4 regions of the Arthrobacter sp. 05T423 genome follow, and region 3 is predicted to be linked to each of the others. Evidence: riboswitches for the same ligand, from Rfam matches in the RefSeq annotation. Region 3 holds a riboswitch; each other region holds the start of a gene.
What was found. A riboswitch is a leader RNA that binds a small molecule or an ion and turns the genes downstream of it on or off. The one in region 3 is predicted to bind thiamine pyrophosphate.

Region 1 (7,065 bases), on a different contig from region 3:
CTTGAAGCCCCGGTTCACCAGCTGCTCGGTGGCGTCCACGAGCTCCACGGCATCAGGCAGCAGCGTGTGCTCGTCGGCGATGACCTCGAGCTTGACCCAGTCCGTCTCCAGCGCTTCCCGGGCAAGCTCGGCCGTCATGACTGCGTCGCGTGCCGTGAAGCAGCCGGCGGTGTTGGGCAGCACCCGGATGTTGTGGTCCACCAGCAGCTGGAACAGCGAGCCCGTTTCGGCAGGCGAATAGCGCCGCATGGCGACCGTTGTGAGTTGGGTGCCGGAGGCGAGCAAAGCAGCCCCGAGACCGTCCAGGCTCGGAGCGCCTCCGGTGCCCATGATGAGCCTCGAGGTCAGCTCCACCCCGTCAATGACCAGGTTGTCCGTTTCAATCAGTGTTTCTGCCATTGTCCTCATCCTCCCTGGACTGCCGTGACAAGCTCGATCTCGTCGCCCTCGGCGAGGGCGGTGGCGTGCCACTGGCTGCGCGGCACGACGGCTGAGTTGCGGGCGACCGCCACGCCTAGCCGCTGCCCGTCGGCGGCCTGCCCGTTGGCGGCAAGGCTCCGCCCCGTGATTTGGCTGACGAGCGAGGTGACCGAGGCGCCTTCGCCTACTTCCTGTTCGATTCCGTTCAGTGTGATGTTCATGCTGGTTCCTTATTCGGGTCAAATATGACGCGGGTCAATTAGGCCGCTGCCGGGCGGTGATTCGTGGCGTAGTAATCCGTTGCGGCGTGACTAGCCGGGGGTGGGGCTGAGTGCAGGGGCAGGTCCCAGCGGGTCCGGGAGCTTGCCGGAAAACCTGCCCGGCCGGAACGCGGCCCAGCGCGGGTCCGTGACGCCGTCCATGAGCTCGCGGCAGATCGCTGCGGCCGCGGGGGTCAGCAGGACGCCGTGGCGGAAGAAGCCGGTGGCGATGATGAGGCCCGCCACGTCCCTGCCGGCACCTTGCGCTCCGGCCGGAACCCGGCCCAGCAGGGGCGCGTTGTCCGGTGTGCCCGGCCGTGCCCGCGCGGTGGCTTCGAGGAGCTCGAGCTCGGCCACCGCCGGAAGCAGAACCTGCGCGTCGCGGAGCAGCTGGTAGACACCGCCGACGCTGGTCCCCGGTACGCCGTCCTCACGCTGGGTGGCCCCGATCACCACCGTGCCGTCCCGGCGGGGCACCACATAAACCGGCACGCCCCGCACCATGCCGCGGACTGTCGCGGTGAGCAGGGGCTGCAGGTGGGCGGGGACCCGGAGCCTGAGGATGTCTCCGTACACCGGGCGCAGCGGCAGCTGCAGTCCTTCCGGCAAATCCTGCAGCTGAGCGGCAGCCAGGCCGTTGGCCACCACCGTTTCAGCCGCCCTGACGGTCCCGCCGCCGGCCAGCCGGACCCCGCGGACCCGCCCGCCGTCCCAAAGCAGGCCGGCAGCGTGCTCGCGGACCGCATATCCGTCCGCTGCGCCGGTTTCCTCGCCGTGGCCGGCCAGCTCCGCAGCAAGCGCGCGGACCAGCCTGCGCGGGTCTACCTGGTGGTCCGCCGGGATGTCCAATGCGCAGGAGATTCCGGGGCTGAGCAGCGGCTCGCGGAGGCGGGCCTCGCGGATGGTCAGCGGCTCGACCCCGAGGCCGTATGCCCGCTGCACCTCCCGCAGGTCCATCAACGCGCGGCGGTCGGCGGGATCCGCGCCCACCGCTAGGGTCGGCGTCGTGAGGTATCCGGCGTCCACACCGGCGGTGAGCGTGGCGGCAAATTCAGGCCATCGGGCGGAGGAGTCCAGCATCAGTTCCAGAAGCCCTTCCTCCTGGTAATGCAGTTCGCTGACCGGGGCCAGCATGCCGGCCGCCGCCCAGCTGGCTCCGGACCCGGGGGCCTCGTCGATGAGCACCACCGAACGGCCGGAGCGCCTTGCCTCCCACGCGATGCCGTGGCCCACCACGCCGCCGCCGATCACGGCCACATCGGCCTCAAGGGCGCCGCTGATTTGAGGGTTCATGGAAATCCTTCCCTACGCCGGTACTAACCGGATCAGGTCAAGCGGTCGGCTCTGACGCCCTCTCAGCCCTGCGCCTTTTATGACAGCAGTAACGGGCTCCCGCGGTACCTGCCCAGTTTAGAGGAACTAAGGTGGTTGCCATGACCGAGCACTCTGCCCACACCGCTGCCCGCCTGTACCTCTGCACCGACGCCCGCAAGAACCGCGGGGACTTCGCAGACTTCGTGGACGCAGCCTTCGCCGGCGGCGTGGACATCATTCAACTGCGGGACAAAGGCATCGAGGCGGCCGAGGAACTCGAGTTGCTGGAGATCGTTCACGCCGCCGCCCGCAGGCACGGGCGGCTTTGGGCGGTGAACGACCGCGCTGATATCGCGTCCATCGCCGGGGCCCCCGTGTTCCACATCGGACAGAAGGACCTGCCGCTCCGTGCCGCCCGCAAGCTGCTGCACGATTCAACGGTGATCGGGCTGTCCACCCACAACACGGAGCAGGTGGACGCCGCCATCGGCGCCGCCCACGGGCGCAGCGGCCTGGACTACTTCTGCGTGGGCCCGCTGTGGGCCACCCCCACCAAGCCCGGACGCGCCGCCGTCGGGCTCGACCTGGTGAGCTACGCAGCGGAGGCTGTCCGCGCTGCGAACGAGGAACGGGTGGGCGGCCTGCTGCTGCCCTGGTTCGCGATCGGCGGGATCGACCGCACCAATGTGGAACAGGTCCTGGCCGCCGGAGCAAGCCGGATCGTCGTCGTTCGCGCCATCACCGAGGCATCCGACCCGGCGGCCGCCGCGGCGGAACTCCTGGACGCGCTCGACGCCACGTCGCGGGCCACCGTCTCGTAGGCGGAAAAGCCGGAGCGGAAGCTATCCTGGGCGTTACCCGCTCAGGCCCAGCTTGACCATTCGCCGGGAATGGTTTTCCGCGACTCCAGCGGTGATGCCCCGCACCATTTCGCGTGCGGTGGCGTCCGTGGCACCGGGCTCCGCCTCTACGAAGAGCTCGCCAAGAAAGGCGTGCTCGTGGCCCACCCGCTGGGCCTGCGTGATCGCTTCGCCCAGAAGCCGGCGTCCCCAGAGCGCCAGCCTGGACGGGAGCCGGGGGTCGTCCGCCAGCGCTCCCCTGAGCCGCTCCCGGAGCACTCCCGTGGCCTCCTCCGACGACTGGATCTGCTCGATGACGTCCCGGGTTCCGGAATCCACGAACCCGGCGACCGCCCGGTAGAAATCGGCGGAAACGGTGTCCACCACATAGGCCTTCATCAGGGATTCGTACCAGTCCGCCGGACGGGTACGTTCGTGGAAGTGGTCAACGGCTGGCTGGAACGGAAGCATCGCGTGTTCGACCTCGACGCCCATCTCCGCCAGCTTGGCGCTCACCAGTTCGTAATGCTGGAATTCGATGACGGCGATCCTGCCGAGCACGGCCCGGTCGTGCAGCGTGGGCGAGTAGCGGGCGTCGGAGGACAGCCGCTCGAACGCGGACAGTTCACCGTATGCCATCACGCCGAACAGGTCTGCGACGAAACGGTCGTAGCGAGCGGTGCCAGCCGAGGATGTGCCCATATTCCAAGACTAACGGCGCAATTCGGGCTAACCTGATTTTCGTGTCACATCATCGGCTCTCGCCAAGCGTCCACGAGCAGACCAACGCGCTCGCGGACGCTTTGAGCGCGCTGCGCACGGAGTTGGAGCTTCCGGGGGAATTCCCCGAGGATGTGCTCAAGGAAGCCGAAGCCGCCGTGGCGGACCGGCAGTTTCCGGACCTGGACCTGACCGGAGTGGACTTCCTGACCATCGACCCGCCGTCGTCCACCGACCTTGACCAGGCCCTCTTCATCGAGCGCCGCGGCGAGGGTTACCGGATCCTCTACGCCATTGCCGACGTTCCGTCGTTCGTGAAGCCTGGCGGCGCGCTCGACGCCGAGACCCGCCGCCGGGGGCAGACCTTCTACGCCCCGGACGGCCGGATTCCGCTGCACCCGGAGGTCATCAGCGAGAATGCCGGCAGCCTGCTGGCCGGGCAGCTGTGCTCGGCGTTCGTGTGGGACTTCGAGCTGGACGCCGCCGCCGAGGTGGTGTCAGTGCTGGTGCGCCGGGCGGCGGTGCGCAGCCGCGCGAAGCTCAACTACAAGGGGGTCCAGGCGGACCTCGACGCCGGGACAGCATCTCCCCTGCTGCAGCTCCTGCGCGAGGTGGGCCGCAAGCGCGTGGACCTGGAGCGGGCCCGCGGCGGGGCCAGCCTGAACATGCCGGAGCAGGAGATCGTGCAGCTTCCGGACGGCGGCTACCGGATTGTGGCGGTGCCGCAGCTTCCGGTGGAGGACTGGAATGCGCAGATTTCGCTGATGACCGGGATGGCCGCCGCCTCGCTGATGCTCAACGGCAAAGTGGGGATTCTGCGCACCATGCCTGCCCCCGACGAACGTTCGCTCAGCCACTTCAAGCGGCAGACCGCCGCCCTGGGCAAAGCGTGGGACGGGCAGGAAAGCTACGGCGAGTACTTGCGCACCCTCGATCCCACCGACCACCGGCAGCTGGCCATCCTCCATTCGGCCGGAATGCTCTTCCGCGGGGCCGGGTACACACACTTCGACGGAACGGTCCCCCAAGACGCCGTCCAGTCGGCCATCGGCACGGCGTACGCCCACACCACCGCCCCGCTGCGCCGCCTCGTGGACCGGTTCGTCCTGGTCATCTGTGAGGCATTGAGCAACGACCGGCCGGTGCCGGCCTGGGCCCGGAAGGCGCTCCCGTCGCTGCCGGAGATCATGGCGTACTCGGACCAGCTGGCGGCGAGGATGGAACGGCTGGCCCTGGACACCGTGGAAGCAGCGCTGCTGATCAACCACATCGGGCAGGAGTTCGACGCCGTGGTGATCTCCGGGTCAAAGCCCGCGAAAAACGGGAACGGGAACGGCAACGGCGGTGGGAACGGCAACGGCAACGGGAACGGAAAGGGCCTGAACGGCAAGGGAACCAACGGCTCCGGCCCGTCCGGAGTGGTCCAGATCGCCGAACCCGCGGTGACCGCCAGGTGCGAGGGGGAAATGGAGCCCGGCACCAGGGTCCGGGTCCGCCTCATCTCCTCGGACATCAGCACCCGGGAGATCCGCCTCGAGCTCGTCAGCTGATGCCCGGTTCCAGGTGACGGGTGATTCCGTAAACCGCGGGGGCGGCGCCGCAACCGGCCCCGCGGCGGCGTGAGTCAAGGAAAACACGGGTTTGCCAGTAGACTGGGTGGTTAGTAATGGATGCCCGGTCGTTGATTTCCTCGATTTGAATTCAACAAGCCCGCCCCTACGCGATCTTGAGTCACACCCGCCGGTCCCCAGTGCCGGCAATTAGATAGCCCGCGATCGGCTTCCACTGGAATTGCTTGCGCGCCTGAGCGTGCTCCGGAACGGCCCCTGCGCCCGCCCCGTTGAGCAGGCGGCGCCAATGCCTAAATGAATAAGGAAACTCCCCTGTGAGTGAATTGCATACCCACCAGCTTCTTTCCGACGATACCGGCACCGAGACCATCGAGCCGGAAGAGACCATCATCTCGGATGAGAAGCCGCACGAAATAGCCGAAAAGTCGTTTGCCGACTTCGACGTCCGCGCCGACATCGTTGAGTCCCTGGCCGACGCCGGCATCACGCACCCCTTCCCGATCCAGGCCATGACGCTGCCCGTCGCGCTGTCCGGCCACGACATCATCGGCCAGGCCAAGACCGGCACGGGCAAGACCCTCGGCTTCGGCATTCCTGCGCTGCAGCGCGTGGTGGGCCGCGACGACGCCGGTTTCGACAAGCTGCCGGCACCCGGCGCACCGCAGGCCATGGTGATCGTTCCCACGCGTGAGCTCGCCGTGCAGGTTGCCAACGACCTGCAGACCGCGTCCCGCAAGCGCAACGCCCGGATCGCTACGATCTACGGCGGCCGCGCCTACGAGCCCCAGATCGATGCCTTGCAGAAAGGCGTCGAAGTTGTGGTCGGCACGCCCGGCCGCCTGATCGACCTCTACAAGCAGAAGCACCTGGTCCTGAAGAACGTCAAGATCGTGGTGCTGGACGAAGCTGACGAGATGCTGGACCTCGGCTTCCTGCCCGACGTCGAGACGCTGATCGCCGGCACTCCGCCCGTTCGCCAGACGCTCCTGTTCTCAGCCACCATGCCCGGCCCGGTCATCGCGATGGCCCGCCGGTACATGACCCAGCCCACCCACATCCGCGCCGCCGACCCGGATGACGAGGGCCTGACCAAGCGCGACATCCGTCAACTCATCTACCGTGCACACAGCATGGACAAGATTGAGGTAGTCTCCCGTATCCTGCAGGCCCGCGGACGCGGCCGCACCATCATCTTCACCAAGACCAAGCGCACAGCCGCGAAGGTGGCCGAGGAACTCGTGGACCGCGGGTTCGCCGCTGCCGCCATCCACGGCGACCTCGGCCAGGGTGCCCGCGAGCAGGCGCTCCGGGCCTTCCGCAACAACAAGGTGGATGTCCTGGTGGCCACCGACGTCGCAGCCCGGGGCATCGACGTCGATGACGTCACGCACGTCATCAACTATCAGTGCGTGGAGGACGAGAAGATCTACCTGCACCGCGTGGGCCGCACCGGCCGTGCCGGCAACAAGGGCACCGCGGTCACGTTCGTGGACTGGGACGACATGCCGCGCTGGGGCCTCATCAACAAGGCGCTGGGGCTGAGCGTTCCCGAGCCCGTCGAGACCTACTCCTCCTCGGCCCACCTGTACCAGGACCTGGACATCCCGGAAGGCACCAAGGGCAGGCTGCCGCGCAGCAAGCGCACCCTCGCCGGCGTCGACGCCGAGGTCCTGGAGGACCTGGGCGAGACCGGCAAGAAGAACAGCCGCTCCGGCGGCCGCGATTCCGGCCGCTCCGGCAGCAGGGAAGGCGGCAGCAGGGAAGGCAGCCGCCACGGCAGTGACGCGGGCAAGCGTTCGGGCGAGCGCCGCCGTCGTTCTCCGGAATCCGGTGCGGACGCCGGAACCGGCCCCGCCGCTTCCTCTGCTGCAGGCGCTGACGGTGAGCAGCCGGCGCGCCAGCGCCGCAACCGCACCCGCACGCGCCGCCGCAACGGGGAAG
Region 2 (7,065 bases), on a different contig from region 3:
GGTGATCTTCAGTGTGGTGGTCCCGACGCCGTCGATCTCCACTCCCAGCCGCTGCAGGTAGAAGCAGAGGTCCTGGACCATGTAGTTGGGGCTGGCGTTGCGGATGACCGTGGTGCCGCAGCGGTGGGCGGCGGCCATGATGGCGTTCTCGGTAACGGTGTCGCCGCGCTCGGTCAGCACGAAGGACCGGTCGAGCCCGTCCGTCGGCGGCGCCTGCACGGCGTAGAAGCCCGACGTGGCCTCCACGGACAGCCCGAACTGCCGCAGGGCCTGCATGTGCGGCTCCACCGTGCGGATGCCCAGGTCGCAGCCGCCGGCGTAGGGCAGCCGGTATTCATCCGTCTCGTCCAGCAGCGGGCCGAGCAGCATGATGACGCTGCGGGTGCGGCGTGCGGCCTCGACGTCCATGGACTCCAGGTCCAGGTCCGCGGGACGGCGGAGGCGGAGGTCGTTATCGTTGAGCCAGGTGCATTCGACGCCGATGCTGCTCAGAACCTCGACGATGCGGTTGACTTCCTCGATCCTGGCCAGCCGGCGCAGCGTGGTGGTGCCGCGGTTGATCAGGCTGGCGCAGAGCAGGGCAACTCCGGCGTTCTTGCTGGTGTTGACGTCAACGGAGCCGGAGAGCGTCCGGCCGCCCTCAACCCGCAGGTGGGTCATCTGGGGTTTGCCGAGCTGGACGATGCTGCGGCCGAAGATTGCCTCCAGCCGCTGGATCATTTTCAGGCTCAGGTTCTGTTTACCCTGTTCCATGCGGGCCACGGCACTCTGGCTGGTACCGAGTTCCGCGGCCAGCTGGCCCTGGGTCCACCCCTTCTGGCCGCGGGCATCGCGGAGCAGAAGGCCGACGTGTTCAGCGGTCTGTTGAGTCATGCGAGAAATATATCAGATATGAGTTATTTCGTCTCCTGCCAGCCTCCGTAGTGCGGTTGCGCCCTTGATATACCCGTTACACGCATATACATTCAGTAACGGACCATACGAGCGTGACAGGATCCGTGTAGCGGCGGGCTGTCCGAGTCAAGGCCGGCGGCCGGCCTTGACCGGCTGCGCATCCGGGAGCAAGCTAGCGGTACCTGTTGCGGCCATAAGGAAATGGGAGGCCGCCGTGTCCATTTTCAGCTCCGCCGTGCTAAGCACGAGGCGCCCCGTCGGGCGCCGGGCTTCAGCGCTGCTGTCCTTCATTGTCGCAACCGCTGTGGGCTTTATCCCCGGTCCTAGGCTCGACGACGGCGCGCCGCCGGCGCCCGAATCCAGCGTCACCAAGGCGTCACCCGAAGCTTCCGCCACTCCCAGCCGCGCCGCCCTGCCTGCTCACGACGTCCCGCCGGGCAACGACGCCGTGCCCGGCAACGATGTCTCCTGGCCGCAGTGCAGCGGCGACATGCCGGATGGTCCCGCGTTCGTGATTGTCGGCGTCACCAACGGGCTCGCCAACACCACCAATCCATGCCTTCACCAGCAACTTGACTGGGCGGAGGACTCGGGCGGCAGGACCGGACACCCACACCTGGCGCTCTACGTGAACACCGCCAATCCCGGTTTGCGTGCATCCTGGTGGCCGACGAACAACGAATACGGCGGCCGCGTGGTGCCCAACCCGTACGGCGACTGCCAGGGGCAGGAGGACGCGGCGTGCGCCTACATGTACGGGTACGCGAAGGCGTTCGACGACGCCTACCTCCGCACGGTCTCCGAGCCTGGGGCGTACCTCTGGTGGCTCGACGTCGAGACGGGCAACAGCTGGTCAGGCGACAAGAACGCCAACCGGGCGGACCTCGAAGGCATGGCCGACTTTTTCCTCAGCATCGGAGCCAGGGTGGGCGTTTACTCCTTGCCGCGGCAGTGGGCACAGATCATCGGCGACGTGGGTTCGGCCAGCAGCCTCTACTCGCTGCCGGCCTGGCTGGCCGGTGGGCACACGGCTGACGAGGCCAGGAGCATGTGTTCCGCGGCGCCGCTCACCGCGGGCGGCAAAGTAGTCCTCACCCAGTTCGTGGCCGGCGGCTTCGACTACGACCGGTCCTGTACCTGACGTCCACGGCTGGCTCCGCCGGCGCTACGAGGACGCGGACGGGCTGCCCGAGGTCCGGATGGCGCAAACCGCCCGGCCCTCCGCCCCCTAGGAGCCCTCCAGCCACACCATGTTCCACGTTCCGGCCCACAGCGCCGCGGCCACGGCGCCGGTAGCGATGAGCACTCCGCCCAACACCACCCAGACGTCCAGCACGCTGTAAGTGGACACGCGCGCCCAGGTCCGGCTGGCCCCGCCGAACCCCCGGGCCTCCATGGTCACGGCAAGCCGGGTGGCCCGGCGGATGGCCTGGACCATGAGGCCGAAGCTCTGCCCCAGGGTGGCCCGCATCCGCTGCCACGGGTTCCCGCGCGATCCGACGCCGCGGGCACGCCGGGCCATGCCAATGGTCTGCCATTCCTCCGCCATCAGCCCGACCAGCCGCATCGCGGCCAGGGTGCCCAGCACGAAACGGTGCGGCAGCCGGGCCTTCTGCGCCAGGGCGTCCGCCAGGTCGGTGGGATCGGTGCAGCTCATGAGCAGCACCGCTGGCAGGGCGATAGCCAGGCCCCGCAGCAGGAATCCCAGCCCCAGGTGGAGGGAACCTTCGCTCATGGACCAGAGGCCGACGTCGAGCAGAATCCTGCCGCTGTCCGGCGCCAGGATGGAGGTGCTCCAGCCGCCGGCGGCGGCCGCCAGAATCAGCGGCCAGCCGCGCTGCCACAGCAGTGAGAACGTCAGCCCGGCCAGCGGAAAGACCAGCAGCTCGCACGCGAGCGCCACCGAGGCTGACATCCAGTCGATGGACAGCGCCAGGACCAGGGTGATCAGGAAGACCGCGGCGAATTTGGCCAGCGGGTTGGCGCGGGTCAGCACCGCCCGGTTTCCGGCCAGTGTCAGTGCGTCCCTCATGTCGCCGCCTGTTCTGAAGTGGGCTCGGCGGGGCGGGGCGCGGCGGATCTGGTCGCAGCGGGGCGTGGCGCAGCCGGTCTCGGCTCGGGCCGTCCGCCGGAGCCCAGCCGCAGCTGGGTGCCGCCGAGCACCTGGGTGAACTCCTCGTCGTGCGTCACGGACACCACGGCGGTGCCGGCGTCGAGCAGTTCGGACAGGAACGAGGCCAGCTCGGCCCAGGTATTGGCGTCCTGGCCGAAGGTGGGCTCGTCCAGGACCAGCACCTGCGGGTGTGCGGCCAGGACCGTGGCCACGGAGAGCCGGCGCTTCTCCCCGCCGGACAGTGTGTACGGGTTGGCGTCCACCAGATGCGTGAGCCGCAGGCGCTCCAGCAGCTCGTCCACGCGCTCTTCGCCGTGGCCCAGATGGCGCGGGCCGAACTGCAGCTCGTCCAAAACGCGGCCGGTGACGAACTGGTGCTCGGGCTCCTGGAAGACCGTGCCGATCCGGGCGATCAGCTGCTCGGCCCTCCACTTGTACGGGTCGTTTCCGGCACCGCCACTCAGCTCAACGGTCGCGGAGACCTTCCCGTCCACCGGCGGAAGCAGCCCGGCGAGAGTCAGCGCGAACGTGGACTTTCCCGCGCCGTTGGGACCCGTAACGGTCAGCGCCTCGCCCGCCCGGACCTGTGCCGTGACGTCGCGCAGAACGGGTTCTGGAGGTATGGAGCGGAAGCCGCGGCGCCGGGGCCGTTCCCGGGACACTGCGAGCTCCTCGGCGGCGAGCAGCAGCTGGCCCGCGTTCGTGGTTGAAGAATATCCGGCAGAGCGGCGCCGGGTTTCGGGAACGTAGCCCGGAACCCAGACGCCGGCGGCGGTGAGCATCCCGCGGGCCTGGTCGAGGACCTCGTCCGGGGTCCCGTCGATCAGCACGGCACCGTTCGCGGCGGAGCCGGGCTGCAGCACCACGATGCGGTCCACCAGGTCTTTCCACGCGGCCACCCGGTGCTCCACCACCACCAGGGTGGCACCGGTCTTGTCGAGGCAGCGGCCCACGGCATCCCGGACCTCCAGGACACCGGCCGGGTCGAGGTTGGCGGTGGGCTCGTCCAGCAGGATGAGTCCTGGCCGCATCGCCAGGATGCCGGCGAGCGCCAGCCGCTGCTTCTGCCCGCCGGACAGGGCCGACGTCGGGTGGTTCAGCGGAAGGTGGGACAGGCCGACGTCGTCCAGCGCCTCGTGCACCCGGCGCCAGATCTCATCCCGGGGCACCGAGAGGTTCTCGGCGCCGAAGGCGACGTCGTCGCCCAGGCGGGAGAGCACCACCTGGGTTTCCGGGTCCTGCTGCATGAGCCCCGCGCGGCCCCGCCGGGCACGCGGGGACGCACCGTCGATGAGCAGCTCGCCGGCCTCGTCCGCGTCGTCAGGATCCGGCGTCGCGGTGTTAAGGGTCCCGGCGTCGAGGGTCCGGGCGCCGTCAGCGGAACTGCCGGCCGCGTCACTGTCCCCCAGCACCCCGGCCAGGGCGTGCAGCAGCGTGGACTTGCCGGCCCCGGACGGGCCCAGCAGCAGGACCCGTTCGCCGGGACGGATGTCCAGGTCCAGGGCGTGGACCGCAGGCTTGGTGCGGCCGGCGTGCCGCCAGCCCCATCCGCGGGCGTGTACAGCGGCGGGGCGGACGACGCCGTCGTGGTGTTCGGGCATTAGGAGAAGACGGGCTCCGTGGCTGCCTTGCGGGAGGCGAGGGAGCTCAGCACGCCCGTCTTGGCCAGGCCGCGGGTGGCGAGCCATGACAGGCCACCTGCGATGACCGCGCCGGAGATGGCGCAGAACACGATGTACGCCAGCTTGTCACCGGCGGTGTAGGCAATGTTCCAGCCCCACGGCGCGAAGGAGTCGTTGAGGCCGCAGAAAAGGCCGGCACCGGCACCCGCCAGCAGCGAGGCAGGGAAGTTGAACTTCCGGTACACCAGGGCGGCGAACACGAGCTCAGCGCCCAGGCCCTGGAGGATGCCGGAGATGAGCACCGTGGTGCCGTACTGCGAGCCCATGATGAGCTCGCCCGTGGCCGCCACCGCTTCGCAGAACAGGGCCGCGCCGGGCTTGCGGACGATGAGCATGCCGAGGACGGCCGGAATCATCCAGCCGCCGGCGTACAGGCCGGACAGCGGCGGATAGGCCGCGGACAGGGGTGTGGAGATGAGGTTGGCCCCCTGGTCCCAGGCCCAGAAGATCACGCCGCCGGCGACGGCAATGAGTGCCGCCACCACGATGTCCGCCACGCGCCAGTTGTAGCCGGTCTTCTTGATTGCTGCAGTTGTCATGATGATCCTCCTGAGGAACAGGAGGGGAAAGCGTTCCCCCGGCTGCCGGTGGCTGGGCCACCCGCTGCCGGGCACTCTGAGAACTCGACTCCCTTGCGCCGGTACTAGCCGGATCAGGTTCGAGGGTCTGCGGCGGTCCGCACTCTCAGCGCCCATCCGCGGTTGCGCTGGCAGTTGCCTTTGCATCCCGACGGCGGCGCTCCCCTGTCGTGGTAAATCTGCCCTTGTGGGCTGGTCCAGTTTACACCTCGGCGGGTCCGGAATCCCGGGCCCATTGTCATATTGCGGGAGTTTTCGCGCGCCGCCGGCACAGCGCTCCGGAGTACATTGGGGCCATGACGCAACAGGACTCCGGCAGCGCTGCCCTGCCCGCCTTTGACCCCGATTCGTCCGAGGAACAGCCAGCTGGAGCCCTGGAGGCCCTGATCGGCCAGATCGAGGGTGAAATTGCCGAGCTGCAGTTCCCGAAGTTCAGCAAGGACGATGCCCTCGCCCTGGGCCTCGAACTGGTGGAACGGGGCAAGGAAGAAAACCTGCCCATCGCCATCGACATCACCAAGGGTGACCAGGTCCTCTTCCACGTGGCGCTCGAGGGTGCCACGCCTGACAACGAAGGGTGGGTGCGGGCCAAGCAGCGGACTGCCGTGCGCTACGAGGAACCGTCGCTGCTGGTGGGCCTGCGGGGCAGGGCCGGCGGCGGACGGATCGAGGACAACGCCTGGTTCGACCAGTCCACCTTCGCTGCCCACGGCGGAGCCTTTCCGGTCTACGTGCGGGATGTGGGTGCAGTGGCCGTGGTCACGGTGTCCGGGCTGCCGCAGAAGGCGGACCACGACCTCGTCGTGCAGGCATTGCGGGAAATCCACCGTTCCATGCGGCTAGGCTAAGGAAAGACCAGTGTTCACCACGCGAGGAGTTCTGCAATGAGTTTCGTCATCAAGCTGCTTGGCACCGGCATCAGCCTGCTGGCAGGGTTTGCCGGCACCAAGGCCGTGGATACGGTCTGGGAAAAGGTCACCGGCCGGAAGCCGCCGAAGGGCGACAAGGACGACGTCCCCACCACGCTGCGCTCGGCCCTGACGTTCGCCCTCATCTCCGCGTCCGTAAGCGCGGTCATCCAGGTGCTGGCCAACCGCGGCACCCAGCGGGCCATAACCCGCTTCGCCAAGACCCAGGACGTCGTCTAGGCTCCCCCGCGGGCGGGCTCCCGGGACCACCCGGGCTCTGGAGTCCCCCACAAAGGGGTGGGCCGGCCGCAGCTCGCTGAGGGCTCTGACCGGGTTTCCCCAAGGACGGCAGGCCATGCTGTATCTGTTCTGAACTTGGCAGTGCTGATGACCTCGGCCGGGCTCACAACATCCGGACCCGGCACCGCAACTAAGCGGCGCCGGGTCCGTTCGCGTCCTGCCGGCAGTGTCCACCCGGCTCGGCCCCCGGCGGGCGCGGGTCGGTCCTGGGCGGCCGGGCCCTCCGTCCTGGGCAGCCGGCCGCACGGCCCGGGCAGGGCTGGCGTGGTCCCCCACCCCTGCGCCAAAAACCTTGGATTCCAAGGTTTTTCCAGCCTCGAACCCGAACGTTTTCCCAACCCCCGCCGCTTTAAGTGGTTGCCATCAGCGTCTTTTCGAGGAGACAAAAATGGCATCCATCCCACATTTCCTGTCGGCCCAGCGCCTGACCCCACGGCACCGCGCCCCCCGGCCTGCATCCCGCGGCCGCGGAATTGCTGCCGCCACAGCCCTGCTGCTTGCGGCCACAGGCGCGGGAACCTCGCTGGCCGCCACGCAGGTGACGGTGAAGAATCCAGGCGGGCTGACCGCCGTCGGCCCCGTCAACAGCG
Region 3 (7,065 bases):
AAAGAACAGTGGAGCGAGCCATCATGGCCCGCTCCACCGGTTCAGAACTTGTTGTTACTCTGCAGCTGCAGCAGCAACGATGTTGACGACCCGACGGCCGCGGCGCGTACCGAATTCAACGGCACCTGCCTGCAGGGCGAACAGGGTGTCGTCGCCGCCACGGCCGACGCCCGCACCGGGGTGGAAGTGGGTGCCGCGCTGGCGGACGATGATTTCGCCAGCGGAAACTACCTGGCCGCCGAAGCGCTTGACGCCGAGGTACTGGGCGTTGGAGTCACGACCGTTGCGAGTGGAGCTCGCGCCTTTTTTGTGTGCCATTTGGAATGCCTGCCTTTAATTCTGGAAAACTGCGGGGAACCTGTTCAGTAACCGAAGGTTACTTGATGCCGGTGATCTTGACCTTGGTCAATTCCTGGCGGTGACCCTGGCGCTTCTTGTAGCCGGTCTTGTTCTTGAACTTCTGGATGACGATCTTCGGACCACGAAGGTCCTGAAGGATCTCAGCCGTAACAGTTACCTTGGCCAGGTCCGCAGCTGCGGAGGTGACCTTGTCACCGTCCACCAGGAGCAGTGCGGGCAGCTCAATGGTGCTGCCAGCTCCACCGGCGACGCGGTTCAGGGTAACGAAGTCTCCAACGGAAACCTTCTCTTGGCGGCCGCCTGCGCGGACAATCGCGTACACCACTTGGGAACTCACTTCTCTCGACGTCTATTACTAAATTTGCGTGCGGAACCCGGGTCCGGAAATTGGCCTGGTTCGCGCTGTGCCTCAACGCCGTGGATTGCCCAAAGGGAACCCGTGAGCTATCCCAGGAACAAGCCCGAGTGGACTATCCCGGGTCATAACCCAAGTGTTGGCGTAAGCACCGAAGATCTAGAATACGCTAATTCCGTCGTCGGCCGCAAATGAGGCTGGCACCGGCGGTTTGTCCGTGATAAGCGCCACAGGGGCCACCGTCCCGGATCTCCGATGCCGTGCGCGACTATCCTACCGGGCACTGCGGCCGGTTCCGCTCAGCTGTGGCGGCTCGGCGCGTCGAAGAATTCCACCTCGTACCGGCAGGACTGCCGGAAAGCGGTGATCATTGCTTCGCGCTCCCCTGCTGACGCGGCCCGTCCGGCGTCGTCGGCGATTTCGATGGCACGCAGGGTGGCGGCGGCAAAGTCCTCGTCGGCATACGTCCGCAGCCACTCCGCGTAGGGGTGCCCGGCCTGGGCCCCGGCGGCCACATACTCGGCGTGCAAGGTCTCCCCGACCTCGGCGTACAGCCAGAAACAGGGCAGGACCGCGGCGACCAGCACGGCGTAGCTGCCGCCTGCCGACGACGCCAGCAGGTGATCGACGTAGGCCTTGGTGACCGGGCCCAGTTCCGTCTGCACGCTGCGCGTGCTGAGCCAGTTGCGGTGCAGTTCCGACTCAACCTCCAGGCATTGCTGGGCGGAGCGCGCCCAGAACAGCTGCTCGGACTCGCTCGGTGCCAACGCACTGGCCCGGGCTAGGACCCGGGAGTAGCCGTTGAGATAGATGGCATCCTGCGCCAGGTAATACGCGAAGTGCTTTTCCGCCAGGGTGCCCTCGGCAAGGCCACGGATGAAGCCCAGGCCATAAATTGCGTCCAGGTCCGCAACAGTCTCGGCACGCAGCAGTTCGGCGAACCCGCCCTTCCGTTCAGGCTGGGCCAGGTGGTGGAAATGGTTGATCGGTCCGTTGCCGGCGCCGACATCCAGATGCCCGGACGTGCGGAGGGCCTCGGCCAGCCAGGGCTTGACCGCCCGCAGCGATGCTTCCCAGTCGCCCAGCCGTGCCTGCGCCGTGGCCATGGCCGAGGAGAGCGAGCATCCGGTACCGTGGCTGTTCCGTGTGGGGACCCGCTCCCCCGCAACCTCCACCACTTCCGCCGACAGCAGCCCGGCGGTGTTGACGAGGGCGTCCGGGCACGTTGAGCCGTCCAGGTGCCCGCCTTTGACGAGCACCGTGGCACCTGTCTGGGCCGCGAGGCGCCGGCCCTGGTCAAGGGCGGCTGACCAGTCGGCAGCATCCGGCTCCCCGAGCAGCATGGCCAGTTCGGGAAGATTGGGGGTGATCAGGTCCGCCAGAGGCAGCAGCTGCCGCAGCGCAGCCTCCGCAGACTCCCGGAGGAGGCGGTCACCGCTGGTGGCCACCATCACCGGATCGAGGACGACGACGCCGGGCCGCACCTTTTCGAGCCAGCTGCGGACGGCAGCGATCACCTGTTCATCGCCCAGCATGCCGATTTTCACGGCGTCCACGCGGATGTCGTCGCTGACAGCGTCCAGTTGCGCGGACAGGAAGGAGGCCGGCGGAACGTGCACGCCGCGAACGCCGGTGGTGTTTTGCGCCGTGAGGGCCGTAATGGCGGCCATCCCGTAGCCGCCGTGGGCTGCGATGCTCTTCAGGTCGGCCTGGACGCCTGCGCCGCCGGACGGATCCGAGCCTGCGATGGCCAGGACGCGCGGAACGGCGCGGGCCGTCGGGGCAGCCGGCGGCGCCGTTTCCGGCTGGAAAGCGGCGGGTGCGGGCAGGAGTGATGCTGATGACAAGGAAGACATCCCTTCGCCGGTGCTAACCGGACAGGTTCAACGGGTTTGGATCTCAGCCGGCCCTTGCGCGGCACCCCGTGTCAGTCCCCCAGCCTAGCGGTTCGTTGGGCGGGGGGCGCCGAAATGGACATTTACGACAGGTTGCAGGCCGCCGCCTTTGTCCCCTGCCACGGCCCGTTGCAAATGTTCCGGAACCGGAAAGGTCCGGCACCGCTTGCGCGGTGCCGGACCTTTTCCACCGGTGTATTCAGAGCTCAGTCAGCTCAGTGTCCAGTCAGCTCAGAGTTCAGAGGCGGGTACCCCGACCCCCAGGATGATCGGCTCACTGGCATGCAGAGCCGGCTGGGTTCCCTGCGCGTTTCCCGCCTCAGGTGCCTTGGCCTCGTGTGAGTGCCCTTCGGCGGCAGCCGGAGCAACCTCGTGGTGTTCCACGGATGTCTCGTTGGCTGCACCCTGGGCGCGGCTGGCACTGCGGTTGCGGCGGGGACGGCGGCCGCGGGACGGCACCGTGGAGCTTTCCGGCGGCTGCCGTACAGCGGGCCTGGTTTCCGGTTCCTGGGCATGCGCCGCTTCGGCCGGCTCCGGAGCCGACTCGTCCTCGGCGGGTGCAACCGGGGCGCCGAGGTGTGCGAAGGCTTCCTCGAGCCGGTCCAGCGTCAGGGCAGGTGCCTCCTTGGCTGGCTCTTCACTGTGGTCAACGAACGGAAGAATCACCTTCTCGCCGCCGAACGTGAGCACTGCGCCGGGACGTCCGGAGACGCTTTCCGTTTCCGGAGCACGGTGCACCACAGGGCTTTCCGGTGCGGCGGCCGCAGGTGCTGCCGGACGGGCTGCCTCACCCTCCGCGGCGGCACTGTGCGCTGCTTCCTCATGCAGGTGCGCCGCGTGCGCCGCTGCCGCAATATTGGCGAGGGCTGCGCGGGTCGCTTCAGCCTTGGCGTGCCGTTCCGCCTCCGACGGTTCGGGGTGGTGCGCGGCAGCAGGTGCAGCCGGAACAGTCTCCGGGACCGGCACTCCGCCCTTGCCGCGGCGGCGCTTCCGTTCCGTCCGGGCCGGCGGCTGGATCTCCGCACGGTGGATGTGGTGCTCAGCGGCCACCGTGTTGGCGCGGCGGTGCTCCACCGGCTCGTCATGGGTGACGACGCCCCGGCCGGCACATGCCTCGCACTGCTCGCCGAAGACTTCCAGGAGACCGGTGCCCATGCGCTTGCGGGTCATCTGCACGAGTCCCAGCGTGGTCACCTCGGCCACCTGGTGCTTGGTCCGGTCGCGGCCGAGGCACTCCACCAGGCGGCGGAGGACCAGGTCGCGGTTGGACTCCAGCACCATGTCGATGAAGTCGATGACGATGATGCCGCCGATATCGCGCAGCCGCAGCTGGCGGACGACTTCCTCTGCCGCCTCCAGGTTGTTCTTGGTGACGGTCTCTTCGAGGTTGCCACCGCTGCCGGTGAACTTGCCGGTGTTGACGTCAACAACCGTCATGGCCTCGGTCCGGTCGATGACCAGCGAGCCGCCCGACGGCAGGAATACCTTACGGTCCAGTGCCTTGTGGATCTGCTCGTCAATGCGCCAGGCGGAGAAGATGTCCTCGTCCTTGGTCCACTTTTCGAGCCTGCCCACCAGGTCCGGGGCAACGTAGGTGACGTAGGCCTCGATGGTGTCCCAGGCTTCGTCGCCGGAGACGATCAGCTTGGAGAAGTCCTCATTGAAGACGTCGCGCACAACCTTGATGGTCAGGTCCGGTTCACCGTAGAGCACTTCGGGTGCGAGGACCTTGGTGGACTTCGCCTGGCTCTCAATCCCCTCCCACTGGGCACGGAGACGGTTGATGTCGTGTGTCAGCTCCTCCTCGGAGGCGCCTTCAGCGGCCGTGCGGACAATGACGCCCGCGTCCTCGGGGAGGCGGTCCTTGAGGATCCGCTTGAGGCGGTTGCGTTCGACGTCGGGCAGCTTGCGGGAGATGCCGGTCATGGATCCGCCGGGGACGTACACGAGGTACCGGCCCGGGAGGGAGATCTGGCTGGTGAGCCGCGCACCCTTGTGGCCCACCGGATCCTTGGTGACCTGGACTAGGACGGAGTCGCCGGACTTCAGCGCGTTCTCGATGCGGCGCTGCTTGCCTTCGAGGGTGGCTGCGTCCCAGTTGACCTCGCCGGCGTACAGCACGGCGTTGCGGCCGCGTCCGATGTCCACGAAGGCGGCTTCCATGGACGGCAGGACGTTCTGGACCTTGCCCAGGTAGACGTTGCCGATCAGGGAGTCCTGCTGCGTCTTGGAGACGAAGTGTTCAGCCAGGACGCCGTCCTCCAGGACGCCGATCTGGATTCTGTCGTCGCGCTGGCGGACGATCATCTGGCGGTCCACCGACTCCCGGCGGGCCAGGAACTCGGCCTCGGTGATCACGGTGCGGCGGCGGCCGGTGTCCCGCGATTCGCGGCGGCGCTGCTTCTTGGCTTCCAGGCGGGTGGATCCCTTGACGCTGGTCACGCGGTTGCTCGCCGGTGCCTCGCTGATGGCCCGGGGGGCGCGGACGCGGGTGACCGTGTTGGGCGGATCGTCTTCTCCCCCGCCGGTCAGTTCCAGGTCCTGGTCACCGCGGCGGCGGCGACGGCGACGGCGGGACGTCACCCCGTCTTCCGGCTGCGCACCCTCATCCTCGCCGTCCTCTTCGGAATCGTCTGTTCCTTCATCGCCGTCGGTGACCTCGCGGTCGGTCCGGCTGCGGCCGCGGCGTCCGCGGCTGCGCCGCCGGCGTCGGCCGCCGTCGTCGTCGTCCTCCAGCTCGTCCTCGCCCTCTTCGGCGGCCGTTTCCTCTTTCGCTGCGGAAGCGGCGGGACGGATGACCGTGTTCAGGTCGGGGGCCTGGAAGATGATCGACGTTACTGACGCCGGCTCCAGGAAAAGCGAACCCAGCGGCGACTGTTCGGCAGTCTCCTCCTCAGCTTCTTCCTCGGCGGCGGCGTCCGTTGCAAAGGCCGGCGCAGCAGGGGCTGCTTCGGTTGCGGGCGCGGCGGCAGCAGCGTCTGCAGACTCAGTTGTTGCAGGCTCTGTGGCCGCTGCGGCCGTGCCAGCAGCAGGGGCCTCGGCGGTGTTTTCGGCCGGCTCGGTGACCTTGGGCTTTGTTGCGCGGCGGCGGCGGACCGGCTTCGACTCGGCGGCCGGCTCCTCAGAGGACGGAACAGCCTCGGCTGCCGGCACATCGGTTACCTGCGCCTCAGCTTCCGCGCCCACGGATTCTGCAAAGGCAGGCAACGGTTCTTCGGCGACCTTCTTCCGCGCGCGCGTCCGGCGCACCGGTGTCTTGGCGGGGGTTTCCGCGGCCTCCGCGACGGCCTGCTGAGGCGCACCGGTTTCGGTAGCTGCCGCTTGGGTCGCTGCGGCTTCCGGCGTCAGGGTCTCCGAGGCCGGAGCTTCCGATGCCGGCGCCTCCGCGTCCGCTGTGGCCTTAGGCGACGGCTTGCGTCGGGTCCTGGTGACCTTCTTTGGTGCCTCGGCAGCTGCGTCCCCGTTGGCAGCCGGTTCTTCGTTAACGGCTATGACCTGGTCATTATCCATATGTGGCAACACTCCTGCCCCTGACGTACCGCCACATCCGGCACCCGTTGGGGCACATATTGTCAAAACCCGCGGGCATTGACAGAAGTCAATTGGATACCAGCAGGCTCGCACCGGCAGTGGGGTGCGGCAGGCCTGACAGGCCGGCGGGCTTGTTACTGGAACCCGTTGTTTCTGACAACCACAACAGGTGCCGTCCAATGGAATGCGGGAGGCCGGATCTTCTTTCCAAAGCCTGCACCACTGCTCATTGGCGGTCTTGAGAACAAGCCACCGGACTGGAGTACGAATGTGGTTCGCGCTCCAGCCACGTTCATTCTCTCATATGGACCTTCAAACACGCTGTAAGCGTGTGACAAAGCCGGTCAAGACGCCGACGGCGCCGGATCCAGCGTGCTTCAAGCCTGCGGCGATACAATCTGGGCAGGAAGCACCCCAGACAAAAGGACGCCATCCCATGCCACGCACTTCGCCTCCAACGGGCACGGACTTCGATCAGGACCATCAGGAGGGGACCGGGGCCGCCGCGGCTTCGGCCGGGGGCTCAACGCCTGCCATGACCCGCGACCGCCCCTTCGGCTGGCTGCTGGTGATCACGGGCATCGTGGGCTGGCTGGCGTCCGGAACCCTGGTACTGGAGAAGCTCGAGGTCCTCAAGGATCCCAACCACACCACCGTCTGCGACGTGAACCCCTGGATTTCCTGCGGGCAGGTCATGCAGACGTGGCAGAGTTCGGTATTCGGCTTTCCCAACATGTTCATCGGGATTGTCGCCTTCGCCATCACGGTTACCGTGGGAATGGCGCTGCTTGCCGGCGCCCGGTTCGCCCGCTGGTACTGGCTTGGACTGCAGGCCGGCGTCACCCTTGGCTTCATCTTCGTGGTGTGGCTGTGGTCGCAGGCGCTCTACTCAATCCACATCCTGTGCCCGTTCTGCATGATTGT
Region 4 (7,065 bases), on a different contig from region 3:
ATGGCGTCGCGGAGGTCGCGTTCGCCGATGGTGGCAGGCGGCTCGATGGCCAGCAGCGCCATGATCTGAAGCAGGTGGCTCTGGATCATGTCGCGCAGTGCACCCGCGCCGTCGTAGTAGCGTGCCCGGCCTTCAAGAGCCAGGTCCTCGTCGAAGATGATTTCCACCTTGGCGATGTGGTCACGGCTCCAGACCGGCTCCAGGAAATTGTTGGCGAACCGCAGGCCCAGAATGTTCAGGACAGTGGCCTTGCCCAGGAAATGGTCCACCCGGTGGATGTGGTCCTCCGGGACAAGGGTCAGGAGAGTCCTGTTGAGTTCACGGGCGGACTCCTCGCCGGAGCCGAAGGGCTTTTCCATGACCAGCCGTGTCCCGGCGGGGACCTGCTCCGGGCGCAGGATTTCGCAGGCCTTCTGGCTCACCTGCGGCGGCAGCGCGAAGTAGACCGCCACCGGCCCTGCGAGATCGGCCAGCAGCGAGGCCAGCGGGCCGTCCGCGGTGACGTCGGCCTGGTGGTATTCCGTGGACTTTTCCATGGCCGCCAGCGCGTCCTTGCCGGCGTCGTCAGCAGTTTTGGCGGCATCGGCAAAGGCGGTGCGGACGCGTTCCTGCCACTCCGCCGGTGACCAGGGATCAGAACCGGCCCCCACGAGCTTCAGCCCGGGTGTCCGGCCCGTGGCCACCAGCCTGGCCAGGCCGGGGAGGAGCAGCCGGCCGGTGAGATCGCCGGAGGCGCCGAGGATGAGCAAGGTTTTTACAGTCATTTGGCTCGTCACCCTGTCAGCATGCCACCTTGAAGGCGTGTCTTGATACCCTAGATAGTCGAGTCCCGTACATCCACTGAAAGAAGTGCACGGCGCGTGTTCAATTCACTCTCTGACCGGTTGACAGCAACCTTCAAGAATCTTCGCGGCAAGGGCCGCCTCACTGAGGCAGATGTAGACGCCACAGTCCGTGAGATCCGGCGCGCCCTGTTGGACGCGGATGTTGCCGTGCCCGTGGTCCGGGAATTCACCGGGCAGGTCCGTGAGCGCGCCCTCGGCGCCGAGGTCTCCGGCGCCCTGAATCCCAGCCAGCAGATCGTGAAGATCGTCAACGAGGAGCTTGTTGAGATCCTCGGCGGCGAGACGCGGCGCATCCGCATGGCCAAGACCGGCCCCACCATCATCATGCTCGCCGGCCTCCAGGGTGCCGGCAAGACCACCCTGGCCGGAAAGCTCGCCAAGTGGCTGAAGGCGCAGGGCCACAGCCCCATCCTCGTGGCCTGTGACCTCCAGCGCCCCAACGCCGTGACGCAGCTCCAGATTGTGGGCCAGCGCGCGGGAGTTCCGGTCTTTGCGCCGCACCCGGGCGCCACCTCCGAACTGGCGCACCCGGCAGGTGACCCCGTCGCCGTCGCACAGTCCGGCGTCGAGGAAGCGCGCCAGAAGCTGCACGACGTCGTCATCGTGGACACCGCCGGCCGACTCGGCGTCGACGCCGACATGATGGAGCAGGCGCGCCAGATCCGCCGGGCCATCGTCCCCAACGAAGTCCTCTTCGTGATCGACTCCATGATCGGCCAGGACGCCGTCAACACGGCTATGGCTTTCGATGAAGGCGTGAACTTCACCGGCATCGTGCTGTCAAAGCTCGACGGCGATGCCCGCGGCGGTGCCGCGCTGTCCGTCTCGTCGGTCACCGGCAAGCCCGTGATGTTTGCGTCCACCGGCGAGAGCCTCGACGACTTCGAACTGTTCCACCCGGACCGGATGGCCTCGCGCATCCTGGACATGGGTGACGTCCTGTCCCTGATCGAGCAGGCTGAAAAGTCCTGGGACAAGGATGAAGCTGCCCGGATGGCGAAGAAGTTCGCCGACCAGGAGGACTTCACGCTTGATGACTTCCTGGCGCAGATGCAGCAGATCCGCAAAATGGGCTCCATGAAGAAGATGCTCATGATGATGCCCGGTGCGCAGAACATCCGGCAGCAGTTGGAGCAGTTCGACGAGCGCGAGATCGACAGGGTGGAGGCCATCGTCCGGTCGATGACCCCGCACGAGCGCGTGGCCCCCAAGATCATCAACGGCTCACGGCGGGCCCGCATCGCCCGCGGCTCCGGCGTGCACGTATCCGAGGTCAACGGGCTGCTGGAGCGCTTCGCGCAGGCCCAGAAGATGATGAAGAAGATGGCCCAGGGCGGGGGCATGCCGGGGATGCCCGGGATGCCGGGAATGGGGGCGGGCGGTGCCCGCAAGGGCGGCAAGAACGCGCCCAAGAAGAAGGCCCGTTCCGGCAACCCTGCCAAGGCGGCGCAGGAGCTTCGCGAAGCCGAGGCCCGGCGGGCTGCCGGCGCCAAGGCGGTGCCCACCGGCGCTGCCTTCGGCCAGCAGGGCGCCGATTTCGATCCGTCACAGCTGAACCTTCCCAAGGGCTTCGACAAGTTCATGGGCGGCAAATAGGGAGCACCGTCATGTCGGCCGGCGTGATGTCAGAGCGCTGCCATAAGGTTGGGTCATGTTTAAGCAGCGGGTAGTGTTCGTCCACGGTGCCGGTAACTTCGGCTCCGCGGCGTGGCCGCGCCAGCATGGCATGGCCCTGCAGTACGACGCCCTGTTCCTGCGGCGCCACGGCTTTGGTGCCGAGGCCGAACCGCTGGAGACGGACTTCGCGGAGGACGTCCGGATTGTGCTGCAGTCGCTCGCCGATGACGGCCGCGGGGCCGCCGGCGGCCACGTGGTGGCGCATTCGCAGGGCGCCATTTCCGCGATGATGGCCGCCGTCGAACGCCCTGACCTGATCTTCTCGCTGACGCTTGTGGAACCTGCCTGCCTGTCGCTCACCGCCGAATTGCCGGCCACCGCCGCGCACCGCGCCCTGATGGAGCCGCTGTTCGAGGTCCGGCACCAGCTCGGCGACGACGACTACGAGCGCGAATTTTTGCGCCGCGCCTTCGCCGCGGACACACCGGAGCCCAGTACCCCCGAGGCGAAACGCGCGGCCAGGCGCCTCCGGCTGCAGGCACCGCCCTGGCAGGCGCCGCTGCAGATCGTCCCGGGCGTTCCCACCCTGGTCCTGACCGGTGGCTGGGAGCCGCTGTACGAGGAAATCGCCGGCTACCTGCGCGAGACCGGCGCCCTGCACCGCATCGCTGCGGGCGGGCACCGGCCTCACGACTCCCCGGAAGGCGACCGGTACATCAGGTCGTTCATCGCCGAGGTCAGCCGGCGGCAGCAGCCCCGTGCATCTTAAAGACACGGCGTCCCGACAAAAACGGCGTCCTGACAAAACGGCGTCCTGATCAACCTTCAGGGCCTGTCCAGCTGGCCCCCAATGCCAGCCGGACAGGCCCATAGGTTAACTCGGCCCGACCAGCCGTTACTGGCGGGCGGACTCCGGAAGCCGCAGCTCCGGCAGGTACACCTTTCCGCCCGCAGCGAGGAACTCCTGGCTCTTCTCGCGCATGCCCTCCGCCATCTCGGCGAGGGCGGCCTGAGCCTCGGCGGAGCCGTACTCGTTCCGGATGTCCTGGCTGATCCGCATGGAGCAGAACTTGGGTCCGCACATTGAACAGAAATGTGCCGTCTTGGCTGGCTCTGCCGGCAGCGTCTCGTCGTGGAAGGCCTCGGCCGTCACCGGATCCAGCGACAGCGCGAACTGGTCGCGCCAGCGGAACTCGAAACGGGCCTTGGACAGCGCATCGTCCCGCTCGTTCGCGCCGGGGTGCCCCTTGGCGAGGTCGGCGGCGTGGGCGGCGATCTTGTATGTGATGACGCCGGTCTTCACATCGTCCTTGTTGGGCAGGCCCAGGTGTTCCTTGGGCGTGACGTAGCACAGCATTGCCGTGCCGTAGCGGGCGATTTCCGTGGCGCCGATGGCCGAGGTGATGTGGTCGTAGCCGGGGGCAACGTCCGTGACCAGCGGGCCGAGCGTGTAGAACGGGGCGCCCTTGCAGAGTTCCTGCTGGCGTTCGACGTTTTCGCGGACAAGGTGGAACGGGATGTGGCCCGGACCTTCGACCATGACCTGGACGTCGTATTTCCAGGCCCGCTGGGTCAGCTCAGCGAGCGTGTCCAGTTCGGCGAACTGCGCGGCGTCGTTGGCGTCCGCCGTCGCGCCCGGGCGGAGGCCGTCGCCCAGCGAGAACGCGACGTCGTACTTCGCGAAGATCTCGCAGAGCTCGTCGAAGTGGGTGTACAGGAAATTTTCCTGATGGTGCGCAAGGCACCAGCCGGCCATGATCGATCCGCCGCGGGAGACGATGCCGGTGACGCGGTTCGCCGTGAGCGGCACGTACCGCAGCAGCACGCCAGCGTGGATGGTCATGTAGTCCACACCCTGCTCGCACTGTTCAATGACGGTGTCGCGGAAGATTTCCCAGCTCAGGGCGTTCGCTTCGCCGTTCACCTTTTCCAGGGCCTGGTAGATCGGGACCGTGCCGATGGGGACGGGGGAGTTGCGGATGAGCCACTCACGGGTGGTGTGGATGTCGTCGCCCGTGGACAAGTCCATCACGGTGTCCGCGCCCCACTGGGTGGCCCACTGCAGCTTGTCCACCTCCTCGGCGATGGAGCTGGTGACGGCCGAGTTGCCGATGTTGGCGTTGATCTTCACGAGGAACGCTTTGCCGATGATCATTGGCTCGGATTCCGGGTGGTTGATGTTGCTGGGGATGATGGCCCGTCCGGCGGCGACTTCACTGCGGACCAGTTCCACATCGCAATTCTCGCGGAGGGCCACGAAGCGCATCTCAGGCGTAATGACACCCTGCCGGGCATAGTGCATCTGCGTCACGGTCCTGCCGTCCGCCGCACGGCGGGGCACCGGCCTGGCACCCTTCCATTCGGCGGAAGCCGCGCCGCGGCGCACGGCTGATTTGCCGTCGTCGAGCAGGTTCCGTTCGCGTCCGTCGTACGGCTCCGTGTCTGCCCGCGCCTCAATCCACTCCGCTCGGAACGGCGCGAGGCCCACCACCGGGTCGCTGCCCGGACCCGCCGTGCGGTAAACACGCAGCGGATCGTTATGCCCGCCGTTCGGGGAAGGCTCCAAGGCGATTTCCGTTACCGGAACCCGCAGGCCGTCCCCCTCCAGGTAAGCCAGAGAATGGGATTTCAGCGACTGCGTGACGCCGGCAGGATCACCGGCGGCTTCATTTTGGGCCGGATCAATCTGGGCAGGGATCAGCTGTGATTTCTGGGTGCTCAATTTACTGCTCACTTCCTTCGCCGGCATTACCCGGACAGGTTCAACGGTCGCAGGCTGCACCAGCCTGATCTCAGCCCCTGCAGGGGCACCCGTGTGGTCGTAAACGAAGCTACCACAGCCCGGATTGTGCCCGTCCATCTGTGAAGCACGCGTCCACTTGCCAAGCAGTGGCGAGGCGGGATCCCCGTTGCGGAGCCGATTAAGCTTGATCCATGGCGCACATCATCGAATTCAGCGGAACTGTGCTCACGTCGGCAGATGAAGAACGCCATGGGCTCTGGGCCGTCGACGGGAAACTGACGTTCAATCCTCCAGGCCAGCGGCCGGACGCCGTCCTGGATGGCTGGGTCCTGCCGGGTTTCGCTGATGCCCACTGCCACATCGGGCTGGGCCCCGGCGGCTCCGTAGACGACGAGGTGATGTATGACCAGGCCATGACAGACCGCAACGCCGGCACGCTGCTGGTGCGGGACGCGGGGGCGCCCAGCGACACGCACTGGCTGCAGCAGCGGCCCGAAGCGCCGCGGATTATCCGGGCCGGCCGGCACGTTGCACGGTCCCGCCGTTACCTTCGGAACTTCGCCGTGGAAGTTGAACCGGATGGCCTGGTGGAGGCCGTGCGCAAGCAGGCTCGGGAAGGGGACGGCTGGGTCAAGCTGGTGGGGGACTGGATCGACCGGACCGCCGGCGATCTCGCGCCGTCGTTCCCTGCCGCCGCCGTGCGGGACGCCGTCCGGGCCGCCCACGACGAGGGGGCCAGGATCACCGCGCACTGCTTTGGCGAGGACACCCTCGATGACATGCTGGACGCCGGCATCGACTGCGTCGAACATGCCACGGGGCTGCTGCCCAGGCATATTCCCCGGTTCGTGGAGCAGCAGGTGCCGATCGTTCCCACACTCATCAACATCGCCACCTTCCCTGACATTGCTGCCCAGGCCGGGCCAAAGTTTCCACGGTATGCGGAGCACATTCGCGCCCTGTGGGCCCGGCGTCGCGAGCGCGTCCTGGAAGCGTACGAGGCCGGCGTCGAAATTTACGCGGGAACGGATGCCGGCAGCGTCATCCGCCACGGCCGCATCGCGGACGAAATCCTGGAGCTGCACGCCGCCGGGCTTCCGGCATCGGCGGCGCTGGACTCAGCCTGCTGGCGTGCGCGCCGCTGGCTGGGAGCCGAAGGCCTGTCGGAAGGGGCGGCCGCCGACGTCGTGGTGTGCCGGGAGGACCCGCGCGCCGAGCCGGAGACCATCCGCAGCCTCAGCAATGTGGTGCTCCGGGGCAGGATCGTGCATTAGGAATAAATTGAAGCTTCAAGTAATTTAATGATGTAGAGGCCACCGAAATCCGGCGGTCCGGACATTCGGGAGTATTCAATGACAGCAGCAGACAGCAGCCAGGACTTGCTTCCTGCCGACCTCACCATGGGCACCGTCATGCTCAAGGTGGGCGACATGAAGCTCATGACCGACTACTACCAGCGTGCCCTCGGCCTGGACGTCGTGGCCGAGCAGGACGGCGGCCTCTACCTCGGCCGGCTCAAGACGCCGCTGGTGCACCTCGCTCCGGCTCCGGGCCTCAATATCCCCGGCCGTGGCGAGGCCGGCCTCTTCCATACGGCACTCCTGTTCCGGGACCAGTCCTCGCTGGCCGCCACCATTGCCAGCGCGGCCCAGTACGAGCCGCAGTCCTTCGTGGGTAGCGCAGACCACCTGGTAAGTGAAGCGTTCTACTTCACCGACCCGGAAGGCAACGGGATCGAACTCTACTGGGACCGCCCGCGCGCGGCCTGGTCCTGGGAAGGCAAGAACGTCGTCATGGACAGCCTGGCACTGCCGCCGCAGAGGTACCTGCAGGAGCACCTCACGCAGGAGTCGGTGGAGG

Region 1: it holds a riboswitch for thiamine pyrophosphate, as region 3 does, so the genes downstream of both, thiO (glycine oxidase ThiO) here and thiD (bifunctional hydroxymethylpyrimidine kinase/phosphomethylpyrimidine kinase) in region 3, are expected to answer to the same signal.
Region 2: it holds a riboswitch for thiamine pyrophosphate, as region 3 does, so the genes downstream of both, AC1DFE_RS15455 (ECF transporter S component) here and thiD (bifunctional hydroxymethylpyrimidine kinase/phosphomethylpyrimidine kinase) in region 3, are expected to answer to the same signal.
Region 4: it holds a riboswitch for thiamine pyrophosphate, as region 3 does, so the genes downstream of both, thiC (phosphomethylpyrimidine synthase ThiC) here and thiD (bifunctional hydroxymethylpyrimidine kinase/phosphomethylpyrimidine kinase) in region 3, are expected to answer to the same signal.

The regions. Positions count from the first base shown of each region.
Region 1 covers NZ_JBFTLC010000001.1:199,444-206,508, reverse strand. Annotated here, with positions in the region: gene AC1DFE_RS01040 (thiazole synthase) at 1-399, opposite strand, end outside; gene thiS (sulfur carrier protein ThiS) at 405-641, opposite strand; gene thiO (glycine oxidase ThiO) at 732-1,973, opposite strand; TPP riboswitch at 1,966-2,086, opposite strand; gene thiE (thiamine phosphate synthase) at 2,114-2,815, shown strand; gene AC1DFE_RS01020 (ferritin-like fold-containing protein) at 2,849-3,535, opposite strand; gene AC1DFE_RS01015 (RNB domain-containing ribonuclease) at 3,577-5,103, shown strand; gene AC1DFE_RS01010 (DEAD/DEAH box helicase) at 5,439-7,065, shown strand, end outside.
Region 2 covers NZ_JBFTLC010000021.1:42,073-49,137, reverse strand. Annotated here, with positions in the region: gene AC1DFE_RS15475 (UDP-N-acetylglucosamine 1-carboxyvinyltransferase) at 1-873, opposite strand, end outside; gene AC1DFE_RS15470 (glycoside hydrolase family 25 domain-containing protein) at 1,109-2,035, shown strand; gene AC1DFE_RS15465 (energy-coupling factor transporter transmembrane component T family protein) at 2,123-2,926, opposite strand; gene AC1DFE_RS15460 (ABC transporter ATP-binding protein) at 2,923-4,608, opposite strand; gene AC1DFE_RS15455 (ECF transporter S component) at 4,608-5,228, opposite strand; TPP riboswitch at 5,301-5,444, opposite strand; gene AC1DFE_RS15450 (heme-degrading domain-containing protein) at 5,564-6,115, shown strand; gene AC1DFE_RS15445 (DUF4235 domain-containing protein) at 6,152-6,415, shown strand; gene AC1DFE_RS15440 (hypothetical protein) at 6,864-7,065, shown strand, end outside.
Region 3 covers NZ_JBFTLC010000013.1:51,389-58,453, forward strand. Annotated here, with positions in the region: gene rpmA (50S ribosomal protein L27) at 55-318, opposite strand; gene rplU (50S ribosomal protein L21) at 377-685, opposite strand; gene thiD (bifunctional hydroxymethylpyrimidine kinase/phosphomethylpyrimidine kinase) at 1,015-2,571, opposite strand; TPP riboswitch at 2,554-2,650, opposite strand; gene AC1DFE_RS11760 (Rne/Rng family ribonuclease) at 2,842-6,120, opposite strand; gene AC1DFE_RS11765 (vitamin K epoxide reductase family protein) at 6,578-7,065, shown strand, end outside.
Region 4 covers NZ_JBFTLC010000001.1:549,402-556,466, forward strand. Annotated here, with positions in the region: gene AC1DFE_RS02560 (glucose-6-phosphate dehydrogenase) at 1-776, opposite strand, end outside; gene ffh (signal recognition particle protein) at 861-2,441, shown strand; gene AC1DFE_RS02570 (alpha/beta fold hydrolase) at 2,497-3,231, shown strand; gene thiC (phosphomethylpyrimidine synthase ThiC) at 3,358-5,184, opposite strand; TPP riboswitch at 5,180-5,287, opposite strand; gene AC1DFE_RS02580 (amidohydrolase family protein) at 5,397-6,479, shown strand; gene AC1DFE_RS02585 (VOC family protein) at 6,558-7,065, shown strand, end outside.